Regions from separate parts of the Marinobacter salinisoli genome, predicted to be linked through region 2. Evidence: predicted binding sites of a transcription regulator. Region 2 holds the regulator's gene; each other region holds the start of a gene.

Region 1 (4,162 bases), 1.5 Mb from region 2:
CTCAGCGTGGGCTGGGCAATGTAGTCGTCCGGGCGTGCCTTGAGCAGGCTGCGGAATTGGGCGATTTCCTTCTGGCTGGCCTTGGGGCCAATCAGCATGCCGTAACCACCGGCACCCTGGGCTTCTTTCACCACCAGTTCGTCCAGATGGTCCAGCACATACTGCAGATCTTTCGGTTTGCGGCACTGCCAGGTAGGAACGTTCTTCAGAATGGGCTCTTCGTCCAGATAGAAACGGATCATGTCTGGCACATAGGGGTAGATGGACTTGTCGTCGGCAACCCCGGTGCCCATGGCGTTGGTCAGCACCACGTTACCGGTGCGGTATGCGGAGTACAGACCGGGCACGCCGAGCATGGATTGGGGGTTGCCGGCCAGCGGATCGAGGAAATCGTCGTCGATCCGGCGGTAGATCACGTCCACCTGCTGCGGGCCAACGGTGGTTTTCATGAAGACCTTGTTCTGATGGACGAACAGGTCCGCGCCCTCTACCAGTTCCACGCCCATTTGGCGGGCCAGGAAGGCATGTTCGAAATAGGCGCTGTTGAAGCGCCCCGGGGTCAGCACCACGACGGTTGGGTCCGGCTTGAGGGATGCGGCCCGAAGCGTTTCACCCAGCAGGTTCGGATAGTGGTCGATCGGTGCCACCGGGCTGTGGGCGAACAGCTCCGGGAACAGACGCATCATCATGCGCCGGTTTTCCAGCATATAAGAGACCCCGCTGGGGCACCGCAGGTTGTCCTCCAGCACATAAAAGTCGCCGTCGCTGTGGCGAATCAGGTCAATGCCGGCGATGTGGCAGTACAGGTTGCGGGGCAGCTTCAGTGCCTGCATGCCGGGCTGGTACTGGGGGTTGGCAAACACCTGCTCGGCACTGATCACCCCGGCTTTGACGATGTCGAAATCGTGGTAGATGTCGAACAGGAATTTGTTCAGCGCGTTGACCCGCTGGCGCAGGCCGGCCTGCAGTTTGTGCCAGTCGCTGGCCGAGATCACCCGGGGAATCAGGTCGAACGGGATCAGCCGGTCGGCACCCTGCTCTTCACCATAGACGTTGAAGGTGATGCCCAGACGCTGGAACAGCACATTGGCTTCCCGGCGTTTCTCGGCGATCAGATTTTCGTCGGATTTCTCAAGCCACTGCTCCAGCATGCGGCAGTGAGGGCGTACTTTATTGTTCTCGTCGAACAACTCGTCATACAGACCGGGGCCCGGTGTCTGGATATGCATGATTCCGCTCGTCTCCTTCGACGGTGTTCGTTTGTTTCCTCCGTACCAACGGACGAATATCGGGATAAAACAGGCAAATGCCGCGCCAGTTGGGACAATTTTTTCTTTTAAGACATCAGATTAAGAAAACACGACGTTGTGAAGGCTGTCAATTGACTCCGCAAACGAGAACAGGCGATCCGAAGATCGCCTGTTCAGTGTTCGCGGCCGGTGCCGGCTTATTCGAACGAGGTTGCACCAATTCGGTGAATGCTTACGTCCGCGCCTTTGAACTCCTCTTCTTCGGTCAGTCGCAGGCCAGACACAGCATTGACGATGCCGTAGACAATCAGACCGCCCACGAACGCCACCAACACACCGGCCACCGATCCGATGATCTGGGACATCAGGCTGACGCCACCGAGGCCACCCAGGGCTTCCTGGCCGAAGATGCCGCAGGCGATGGCACCCCAGACCCCGCACACACCGTGCAGCGGCCAGACACCCAGTACGTCGTCCAGGCGTTCGATCTTGTCCTGTGCCCACTCGAACAGATAGACGAAGATGGCGCCGGCGATACCGCCGGTGATCAGCGCGCCCACCGGATGCATCAGGTCAGAACCGGCACACACGGCAACCAGGCCCGCCAGTGGCCCGTTATGGATAAAGCCCGGGTCCTTGCGGCCAACCACCATCGCGACCAGCACGCCACCGACCATTGCCATCAGGCTGTTGACGGCCACCAGGCCGCTGATGCCGTCGAGAGTCTGGGCGGACATCACGTTGAAGCCGAACCAGCCCACAGTCAGGATCCAGGCGCCCAGCGCCAGGAAGGGGATGTTGGACGGTGCGAAGGCGACAACACGACCGTTGCGATAGCGGCCGGAACGGGCGCCCAGCAACAGAACCGCGGCCAGGGCAATCCAGCCACCAACGGCGTGCACCACAACGGAACCGGCAAAATCGTGGAAAGATGCACCAAACTGGTTCTCCAGCCAGCTCTGGAAACCGTAGTTGCCGTTCCAGATCAGGCCTTCAAAGAACGGATACACAAAGGCGACGATCAGACCGGAGGCAATCAGCATGGGGTAGAACCGGGCGCGCTCGGCAATGCCGCCGGAGACAATCGCGGGGATCGCGGCGGCGAAGGTCATCAGGAAGAAGAACTTTACCAGCTCGTAGCCGTTGCCGGCGGTCAGTTCGCCGGCGCCGGTCATAAAATGGCTGCCGTAAGCAATGTAATAGCCGATGAAGAAATAGGCGACGGCGGAGATGCCGAAGTCGGTCATGATCTTGACCAGCGCGTTAACCTGGTTCTTGTGCCGCACGGTACCAACTTCGAGGAAGGCAAAGCCGGCGTGCATGGCCAGTACCATGATGGCACCGATAAGGATGAACAGCGTGTTGGCGCTTTCGGTCAGGGTGTGTACTGCACTCGCGATGTCCACGGTTTTTCGCTCCTGATGTGAGTTCGGGCCTCTTCCGGGCCGTTTTATGCTTTTGTAGAGTGCATGGAAGCAATATGTGTTCCAAAATGATGCATATCTACCGGTGGTGGGCGATTGGGGTGAGCGGTGGTGGTCGTTGAGCGTGAAAGGCGAGAATTAATGCACCCATATGATGCAGGAGGTTGTAATCTGCACCAAAGTGGATCGATTACCAGGTAAGTGGCGATCGGGCCTCGTCGCGATTTTCCGCAGCCGGCAGAGGCTGAATGTCGATCACCGCGTTTTCCTTTGCCGATTCGGCTTCAATCAGTTCACGCAGCTCCAGTTCGCGCTCTTGCAGCGGGCCGGAAAGGTCGACAATGATTTCGACGCGCCGGTTCTTGGCGCGGTTGTCTGCAGAGGTGTTGGGTACCCGGGGCCGGGTGTCGGCCAGGCCTTTGACCGCCAGACGCGTCGGTTCGACGTCTTCCGTCGCCAGCAGCACATTGGCCACGGCCGCCGCCCGGGCGGCAGACAGATCCCAGTTGCTGTAAAAACGGGAGGTGCGGATGGGGACGTCGTCGGTGTGCCCCTCCACCATCAGGTCGCCGGGCATCTTGGCCAGCACAGTGGCCATGTCCAGCAGCAGACCCTCGAATTCCCAGGTCAGCTGTGCCGAACCGGAGGCAAAGGAGCCTTTCTCTTCCACCCGGATAACGATGCGGCGCTGGTCCTGCGCCACGTTTACCCGGCCCTCGGCGATGGGGTCCTCAAGAATGGCGAGTACGCTGCGGGTTTTTTGGTCCAGGTCTTGCTGAATGGCCGCTGCAACGGCCTTTTCGGTCGCGCTTTCGGTAGGGCTCTTGAGGGTTTGCAGTTCCGGCGCTTCCTCGGTGGTGGTCTGGCGAACCTGATTCACTACCGTGGGCTCGGGTTGGGCCGGCGAGAACTTGTCGAAAATGGGGCTGGTGCCCTTGGGAATCTCCAGCGCTTCGACATCGCGCTGGACGCCAAAGGCCTTGGCCATTTCGCCGGCGATTTGCTTGAACTTGTGTGCATCGATCTCGGAAAACGACAGCAGCAGCACGAAAAAGCACATCAGCAGGGACATCAGGTCCGCAAAAGTGACGACCCAGGCAGGAATGCCGGGTTTTTCCTCTTCAGGCAGATCATCCATGGTCAGCCAACCGCCGTCTCGGGTTCGCCCTCGATATCCTTATTGCGCTCTTTGGGGGGCAGGTAGCTCGACAGCAGTTGCTCCACCACGCGGGGGTTGGTGCCCGCCTGAATAGCAACCAGGGCATCGATGTACAGGGATTGCATGCGGGCTTCTTCGGTCATCCGAAGCGACAGTTTGTCGGCAATCGGATTGGCAATCATGGTGGCCAGAATCGCACCGTACAGGGTGGTCAACAGGGCGACGGCCATGGCCGGTCCGATGGACTTCGGATCTTCCATATTGGACAGCATCTGCACCAGGCCGATCAGCGTACCGATCATGCCCATGGCGGGACCCACGTCGGCCAG
Region 2 (4,162 bases):
ACGAACGCATTGTGGAACTCAAATCCCAGGTGGAAGGACGTTATGAAACAGGCAAATAAGCGGCTCCGAGGGGCGCTGGCACTCACCTTCGCGCTGACACTTACCGGCCCTGCCGCCGCCTTTAGCCTGGACTCCGACCAACCGATCAGGGTCAGCGCAGACAGCGCCCGGCTGGATGATGGCCAGGGCATAGCCACATACAGCGGCGACGTCGAACTGGTTCAGGGTAAAACCCGCCTGACCGCAGACCGGGTTGTGCTTTACCGGTCCGGAAATGATCTCAACCGGGTGGAAGCCACCGGCAGCCCTGCTCGCTACCAGCAGCCAGCCCGGGACGGATCGGGTGAAACCGATGCGCGGGCGCTTAGTATTAAGTGGTCCGCCTCGGATAATGAACTGACGTTCGAGCGAGACGCCATCATACAGCAGAACGGGAACCTGTTCCGCGGAGAGGTCATTCATTATGATACCGTCCGTCGAGTTGTAACCGCCGAGGGTGGCAGCGAAACCAGCTCCGGTCGAGGCCGTGTCGAAATGGTCATTCAGCCACGTAGCACCAGCAAAAAACAGGGATCCGATGGCAGTTCTGAGAGCCAGTAATCTGGCGAAAAGCTACAAACAGAAAAAAGTGGTTATTGACGTCTCGCTGGAGATTCGCAGCGGCGAGATCGTTGGCCTGCTCGGCCCCAACGGCGCAGGTAAAACGACCTGCTTCTACATGATTGTGGGTCTGGTGCCTGCCGATCATGGCCGCATCACCATCGACGGACAGGACATCACACCCCTGCCCATGCACGGTCGCGCGAGAAAAGGCATTGGATACCTGCCCCAAGAGGCCTCGGTGTTCCGAAAACTGTCAGTACGTGACAACATCATGGCAATCCTGGAAACCCGGAAACGCCTGAGCCGAAGCGAGCGCGAACACAAGCTCGAAGAACTGCTGGAAGAATTCCACATTACCCACATCCGTGACAGCGCCGGCATGGCACTGTCCGGTGGTGAGCGCCGGCGCGTGGAAATTGCCCGTGCACTGGCCATGGAGCCGGCTTTTATCCTGCTCGATGAGCCCTTCGCCGGGGTCGATCCCATATCGGTCAGCGACATCAAACACATTATCCGACACCTCCGGGATAAAGGCATTGGCGTGCTGATTACCGACCACAATGTCCGGGAAACCCTGGACATCTGCGAAACCGCGTATATTGTGTCCGGCGGGCACATTATTGCCTCTGGAAACGCCGAGAGCATCCTCGCCAATCAACAGGTGAAGGAAGTCTATCTCGGGGACGAATTCCGACTGTGACACCCTGCACCAGATTGTCTTGGCAATCGCTACCGAGTAAACTCGGCAAAGAACTTGCTAGCCGGCGAAAATTCCGCAACCGCTGGTCTCATATAGAGTTTTACTACACATTCCGTAATCGCGTGAGCTGATGAGTAACGGATCCTGAACCATGGTGATGAAAGCCTCTTTACAGTTAAAGCTGGGTCAAAGCCTGACGATGACCCCCCAGCTTCAACAGGCGATCCGGCTACTGCAGCTATCTACCCTCGATCTCCAACAAGAGATCCAGCAGGCACTGGAATCCAACCCAATGCTGGAAACGTCGGAAGACGACGACAACCAGCCAGACACCACCAGTGACGACGCTGAAAAGGCCGAGAGCTCCGCTGAGAGCGAAGTAACCGGAGACGCCGCGCCAGACCCCGAGCAAGATTGGGACGAACCGGATACCGGCCCCGACTGGTCCACCGAGAATGACGCACCGGACAACATTCCCGACGATCTCCCGGTAGACACAGCCTGGGACGACATCTATCAATCAGCACCGGCGTCGGCCGCTCGTAACGATGACGAAAATGATCACGACTTCGAGACCCGGAATTCACCGACTGAGACCCTGCACGATCACCTGCTGTGGCAGCTGAACCTGACCCCTCTCAGTGAACGAGACGCAGCTGTTGCCCATGCCCTGCTGGATGCGGTCGATGATCGTGGCTATCTGACCAGCCCGCTGGAAGAAATCCACGCCGGCCTGATGGATGAGCAGGACGAGGATCCGCTGGAACTCGACGAAGTGGAGGCGGTACTGCACCGTCTGCAGCATTTCGATCCGTCAGGCGTATTTGCCCGGGATTTGCAGGAATGCCTGCTTATCCAGCTGAACCAGTTACCACCGGAAACCCCTTGGCTGCCGCAGGCAAGACTGGTTATTACCCACTACATTAACCTGCTGGGCAACCGTGATTACGCGCAACTGCTTCGCCGGAGCCGGCTGAAAGAAGACCAGCTTCGTGACGTGCTCGCCCTGATCACGAATCTCAACCCGCGTCCGGGTGATGTTATCGATCAGGCGGAACCCGATTACGTGATTCCCGATGTAATTGTCCGGAAACACAATGGCCGCTGGCGGGTTGAGCTAAACCCCGAGATTGCACCGCGCATCCGCGTCAATGCGAGCTATGCTTCATTAATAAAGCGGGCGGACAGCAGCGCCGACAATACCTATCTCAGAGATCAGCTGCAGGAAGCCAAGTGGTTCATCAAAAGTCTGCAAAGCAGAAACGAAACGCTGCTGAAGGTGGCTACGCGCATCGTCGAGCACCAGCAGGGGTTTCTGGATCAGGGCGAAGAGGCGATGAAACCGCTCATCCTGTCCGATATTGCGCAGGCGGTGGAAATGCATGAATCGACGATCTCCCGGGTGACCACGCAGAAATACATGCACACTCCCCGGGGTATTTTCGAGCTGAAGTATTTTTTCTCGAGCCACGTCAGTACAGACGAAGGCGGGGAGTGTTCTTCGACGGCCATCCGTGCAATGATCAAGAAACTGATCGCAGCGGAAACACCAAAAAAGCCGTTGAGCGACAGCAAAATTGCGGCCATGCTAGGAGAACAGGGCATCAGGGTGGCGCGACGCACGGTAGCCAAATACCGGGAAGCCATGCACATTCCGCCATCCAACGAACGAAAAAGACTGGTTTAGGGGAATACGGTCTGCCAAGGCTGCCCCTGAACAATTTCGCTGGCGCACACCGCTGCGCTGGCTTTCAGCCCGGCCCATTGGGACGGCATGATGACAACAGGAGACGCCTATGCAACTCAACATTTCAGGCCATCATGTAGAACTGACTCCCGCACTCAAGGATTACGTTTCAGAGAAGTTCGAAAAGCTGGAGCGGCACTTTGATCACATCAACAACTGCCAGGTTACCCTGGAGGTCGAGAAAGTGCGCCAGATGGCGGAAGCAACCATGCATGTGGTTGGTGGTGAAATTCACGCAAAGGCTGAAAATGATGACATGTATGCGGCAATTGATTCCCTGATTGATAAGCTTGACCGTCAGATCCTCAAGCACAAGGAAAAGAACGTGGAGCGAAAGCACGGCAACGGTTCCCGGTAGCCAGAGCTTTCACCAGCATTAGCCAAGAGCGCTGCGGCACGGTTACCCTGCCGCAGCTTTTTTTAACCGACCTGCAGTCGATTCATGAGCGACACATCCCTGACAATTGACAATATCCTTTTGCCCGAACTGACGCTTTGCAAAGTTTCTGCATCAAGCAAGAAACGGGTGCTGGAATTTATTGCCGACCAAATCCATCAGCACGACAGCACGCTCAACGAAAGCCAGATTTTCAATAATCTTGTTGCGCGGGAGCGTCTGGGCAGCACCGGCATTGGCCAGGGCATCGCCATTCCCCACTGCCGGCTCGAAGGGCTCGATCGGGTCATTGGCGTCCTGGTAACCCTGGAGGAGGGTATCGAGTTCGACGCCATCGACAATCAGCCCGTTGACCTTATCTTTGCCCTGATCGTGCCGAAAGAAGCCACCAGCGAGCATCTCGAACTGCTTAGCCAGCTGGCCGAGAAGTTCAACGAACGGATCTTTTGTGACCGGCTTCGCCAATGCGATGCACCCGGCACCCTTTACCAGCAGATGACCGCAACGAATTCGTAACCATCCACTCAGGGAGGCTGAACCCACCATGAAACTGATCGTTGTCAGTGGCAGGTCTGGTTCCGGTAAAAGTACAGCACTCCATGTCCTTGAGGATCTTGGCTATTACTGTATCGACAACCTTCCCATTGGATTGTTGTCGCCCCTGACCCAACAAGCGACCGACCAGGCCAAGCCGGGTCGACTCAGCAAAATGGCC
Region 3 (4,162 bases), 200 kb from region 2:
CGAGATCTTCCGTCGCTCCGACGACAGCGGCCGCCCCACTGGCGTGATCGCTAACGAGCTGGCCGAGGAGCGGTTCAAGAAGCACGTTGCCCATGTCAGCACCCTGCCCGAACGTTTGGCGCGCGCGGTCTGAACAGCGGCAACACCACCTATGAGGCTGTGCCCGTCACAGCCTCTGTTTCCCCTTACAAAAACAAGTACTAGCAGGAGACAGCTATGTCCGTATCACAATCCGGCAGCACAACGTATACCGGAGCACAGGAAGGTGCCAGCGCCAAGCGTGGCCTCTGGTCCTCACGCCTGGCCTTTATCCTGGCCGCCACCGGTTCTGCGGTGGGCCTGGGTAATATCTGGAAGTTCCCCTACATCACCGGCGAACACGGCGGCGGCGCCTTTGTGCTGGTGTATCTGCTGTGTATTGCGGTGGTCGGTATCCCCATCATGATGGGTGAAGTGCTGATCGGCCGGCGCGGTGGTCGCAGTCCGGTCAACAGCATTCGTCTGATTGCCGAGCGCGACAGGCTCAACCCCCTTTGGCGCATGATTGGCGCCGTCGGCGTTCTGGCCGGCTTCCTGATCCTGTCTTTCTACTCTGTGATTGGCGGCTGGGCTGCCTCTTACGTGGGTACGGCAGCCAGCGGCCAGCTGGTGGGCCAGTCTGCCGATGCCATCGGTGCGATCTTCTCCGGCCTGCTGAGCGACCCGCTCACCCTGCTGATGTGGCATACCGTGTTCATGGCGCTGGTCATGGTGGTGGTAGCCCGCGGTGTTCGTTCTGGCCTTGAGCGTGCGGTCAGCATCCTGATGCCCGGCCTGTTCGTGCTGTTGCTGCTGGTTGTTGGTTACGCCATGACCACCGGCGAATTTGGCCGTGCGGCGGCGTTCCTGTTCCAGCCGGACTTCTCCAAGCTGACCACCTCCGGTGTGCTGGTTGCCCTGGGCCACGCCTTCTTCACCCTGAGCCTCGGTATGGCGGTGATGATGGCCTACGGTTCCTACCTGCCGAAGAACGTGTCCATCGCCAAGACCTCCATCACCGTGTCTGTCATCGACACCGGTGTGGCCCTGCTGGCTGGCCTGGCGATCTTCCCGATCGTGTTCGCTAACGGCCTCGAGCCGGGTGCAGGTCCTGGCCTGATCTTCCAGACCCTGCCGCTGGCCTTCGGTCAGATGCCCATGGGCAGCCTGTTCGGCACCCTGTTCTTCGTCCTACTGATTTTCGCGGCCTGGACATCCGGCATCTCCCTGCTGGAGCCCATCGTTGAGTGGCTGGAAGAGCAGAAGGGCATGAACCGCACCGTGAGCACCCTGGGTGCGGGCCTGGTGTGCTGGGCGCTGGGTATTGCCTCGATCCTGTCGCTGAACCTGTGGTCCGACTTCGCACCGCTGGGCAGCATCGCCATGTTCGAAGGCAAGACCATCTTCGACCTGCTCGACTTCTTCACCGCCAACATCCTGCTGCCGCTGGGTGGCCTGCTGGTGGCTGTGTTCGTCGGCTGGGTGATGTCCCGCCAGGCGGTCGAGAACGAGCTGTCGCTGTCCGAGCCGATGTTCCGCCTGTGGTACACCACCGTGCGGTACTTCACGCCGGTTGCGGTTGCTGTGGTGTTCATCTACAACCTGATGTAAGCCTCACAACCTGAAACGACAAAGCCCGCTTCCGAGCGGGCTTTTTTATTCGGGAACGGAAAAGAGTGCGACCAATCAGCCCGAAACTACCTGTTCGGTGCAAGCAAGCCCTAAAATATAAGTGTCCACTTATTTTACATGTCGCCCAAAACAAAATCATAACCTTCTGATAAAAAACACTTTATTTAACCGGCATTTCTTTTGCTTATTTACCCCCTGCAAGACCCTCATTCATATGAAAAAGGAAGTTAATGATGAAAAAAATAGTTGCAGGGATTGGCGCTCTATTACTCACTCTGTCCTTCTCTACTAATGCCGGCCTTATTTACGACGAAGCTACTGATGGCGACATTGGAACTGGTCTGTCCGGTATGTCGATTTGGCGCCTCGAAGAAGGAGCCCTATCTATTCTGGGTACTGCTAACGTAGGAGATATCGACGAGATAGGCATTATCGTGAAGGAGGGTTTTGAGCTCATTTCAGGCACGTTCCAGGCTTGGTTCAGTGGCAGTGGCAATGGCAATTACAACAGCGACGGTGCCCAGACATTAGCTGGCGACCTTTTCCAGGGCGAAATCAAGAACGGCGAAACCTTTGTTGAGATCGCTCCATTCAAAATACACCGTTTCCGCACCAGCGGCTTCTATGCAGATGCAGACGTCACCTATCGCTACGACTTCAACGTCAAGGCTGTTCCCGAGCCGTCCACCCTCGCACTCCTCGCGCTGGGTGTCGCAGGCCTGGCTTCCCGCCGCGCCAGAAAAATCGCTAAAGGGTAAAACACGCCGATTTTCGTGAGATAGCGATTGAAGGCACCACCCTCTTCGGGCGGTGCCTTTCTGTATCCGGGCAGATCGATTTTCAAAACCAACCCCGGCCCACGCCCGGCTCACACCTCTAGATCAGCCGCAAGGCTGCTTCCAGCGTTTCCCCGATTCGTGCGTTAAGCTTCAGGTCCGCCAATTCATCCGCCCGGGTCCGCCCCAGGTTCAGCGTGGCGATGGGCTTGCCCCACTCGCTCGCATAGCGACAAAACCGAAAGCCCGAGTACACCATCAACGACGAACCCACTACCAGCAGCCCATCACTCTGGCGGAGCGCATCCAGTGCGGCTTCCACCCGCTGCCTGGGCACGAAATCCCCGAAAAACACCACATCCGGTTTCAGGATGCCGGCACATTTGGGGCAATCCGCAGGTTTGAAACCGGAGAACTCCACGTCGAGGTCGGCATCCCCATCGGGCGCGACCCCGGCACTCAGGCCGGTAAAGCCCGGGTTCAGATCAGCGCACCGGTCGTGGACTTCATCACGGGTGCAACGGTAGCCGCAGCTCATGCAGAGCACTTCATCGGCCCGGCCGTGCAAGTCGATCACCGATCGGGAACCGGCTCGCTGGTGCAGGCGGTCGACATTTTGCGTGACCACCAGCGGGCAGTGATTGCGATGCTCCAACTCCCGGATGTGATGATGGGCAGGGTTGGGCCGGGCATCACGGATCAGGGGCCAGCCGATCAGACTGCGCCCCCAATAGCGCTGCCTGGCTTCGTGACTGTCCAGAAACACCTGATGCTGAACAGGCTGCTTGCGTTTCCACGCGCCATCGCCGTCGCGGTAATCCGGAATGCCGGAATCCGTGCTGACACCGGCGCCGGTGAGCACCATCAGTCGCGGATGGTCTCGAACGAACTCGGCAAGCAGCGCCCCGGCCTGTTCCGGCTCATGCTGAACCACTGGCTCCACGGCGTCGGGCAACCGCTGACTACTACTGAAGGGTCGGGTTCGATGGGTTATCACAGGTAGAGCGCCCCCGATAAATTCAGCCCGGCTTCCGGGCGACATAAACGGTGTTGAAAGACTCCCTGTTCTGAAACGGATTGAAAAAAGTGACGACGTGGCAGGCCACATCGACAAACACTTCCCTCAGTACCGCCATAAATTCCTCATCCTCACCCTCGTTGGACCACATGGCGAAGATTCCCTGCGGCTTGATCTGCCGAGCCATCTGGCCAATGTTGGCGACGGTATAGAAGCTGGCGTTGGAATCGTGAAGCAGGGCCCGGGGCGAGTGATCAATATCCAGAAGAATGGCATCGAAGGTTTTGCCGGGCGACTCAGGGTCAAAGCCGCCCTCTGAAGGCTCGGCGATGGCGAGATCAAAAAAGCTGCCATGCACGTACCGGCTCCGAGCATCGGCGTTTATATCCGCCCCCAATGGCACCATTTCCTGCTGATGCCAGCGAATGACCGGCTCCAGGTACTCAACAATCAGCAACTCCCCCACCCGTTGGTGCTTGAGCGCGGCAACCGCCGTATAGCCGAGGCCAAGCCCGCCAACAACCACACTGAGGTTGTCACCCGGCGTTGCCTCCAGGCCGATGTCCGACAGCGCCACCTCGGCGTCCACAAACATGCTGGACATCAGGAACTCTTCCCCGAGCTTTACTTCGAAGATATCGCGGTTGCCGATCGCCGGGATGCGGCGCCGACGCAGGGTGATCTCTCCGATTTCGGAGGGTTGGCTATCGATTTGCTC

What was found. Region 2 encodes sigma-54, which starts transcription at its own class of promoters, with help from an activator protein. Its sites were predicted from a motif close to ANTGGCATNNANNTTGCTNT; they were not measured.
Region 1: LPB19_RS04985 (ammonium transporter) is a predicted target of sigma-54. The motif match lies at 2,723-2,742, and genes of this name have one in related genera.
Region 3: LPB19_RS16245 (PEP-CTERM sorting domain-containing protein) is a predicted target of sigma-54. The motif match lies at 1,818-1,837, and genes of this name have one in related genera.

What each region holds. Positions count from the first base shown of each region.
Region 1 covers NZ_CP071247.1:1,111,991-1,116,152, forward strand. The annotation lists gene LPB19_RS04980 (circularly permuted type 2 ATP-grasp protein) at 1-1,229, opposite strand, end outside; gene LPB19_RS04985 (ammonium transporter) at 1,448-2,656, opposite strand; gene LPB19_RS04990 (MotB family protein) at 2,865-3,812, opposite strand; gene LPB19_RS04995 (MotA/TolQ/ExbB proton channel family protein) at 3,815-4,162, opposite strand, start outside.
Region 2 covers NZ_CP071247.1:3,360,684-3,364,845, forward strand. The annotation lists gene lptC (LPS export ABC transporter periplasmic protein LptC) at 1-59, shown strand, start outside; gene lptA (lipopolysaccharide transport periplasmic protein LptA) at 43-600, shown strand; gene lptB (LPS export ABC transporter ATP-binding protein) at 578-1,303, shown strand; gene LPB19_RS15335 (RNA polymerase factor sigma-54) at 1,461-2,990, shown strand; gene hpf (ribosome hibernation promoting factor) at 3,100-3,408, shown strand; gene ptsN (PTS IIA-like nitrogen regulatory protein PtsN) at 3,493-3,963, shown strand; gene rapZ (RNase adapter RapZ) at 3,992-4,162, shown strand, end outside.
Region 3 covers NZ_CP071247.1:3,558,507-3,562,668, forward strand. The annotation lists gene LPB19_RS16235 (Glu/Leu/Phe/Val family dehydrogenase) at 1-133, shown strand, start outside; gene LPB19_RS16240 (sodium-dependent transporter) at 217-1,629, shown strand; gene LPB19_RS16245 (PEP-CTERM sorting domain-containing protein) at 1,884-2,408, shown strand; gene LPB19_RS16250 (NAD-dependent protein deacetylase) at 2,527-3,468, opposite strand; gene LPB19_RS16255 (polyamine aminopropyltransferase) at 3,446-4,162, opposite strand, start outside.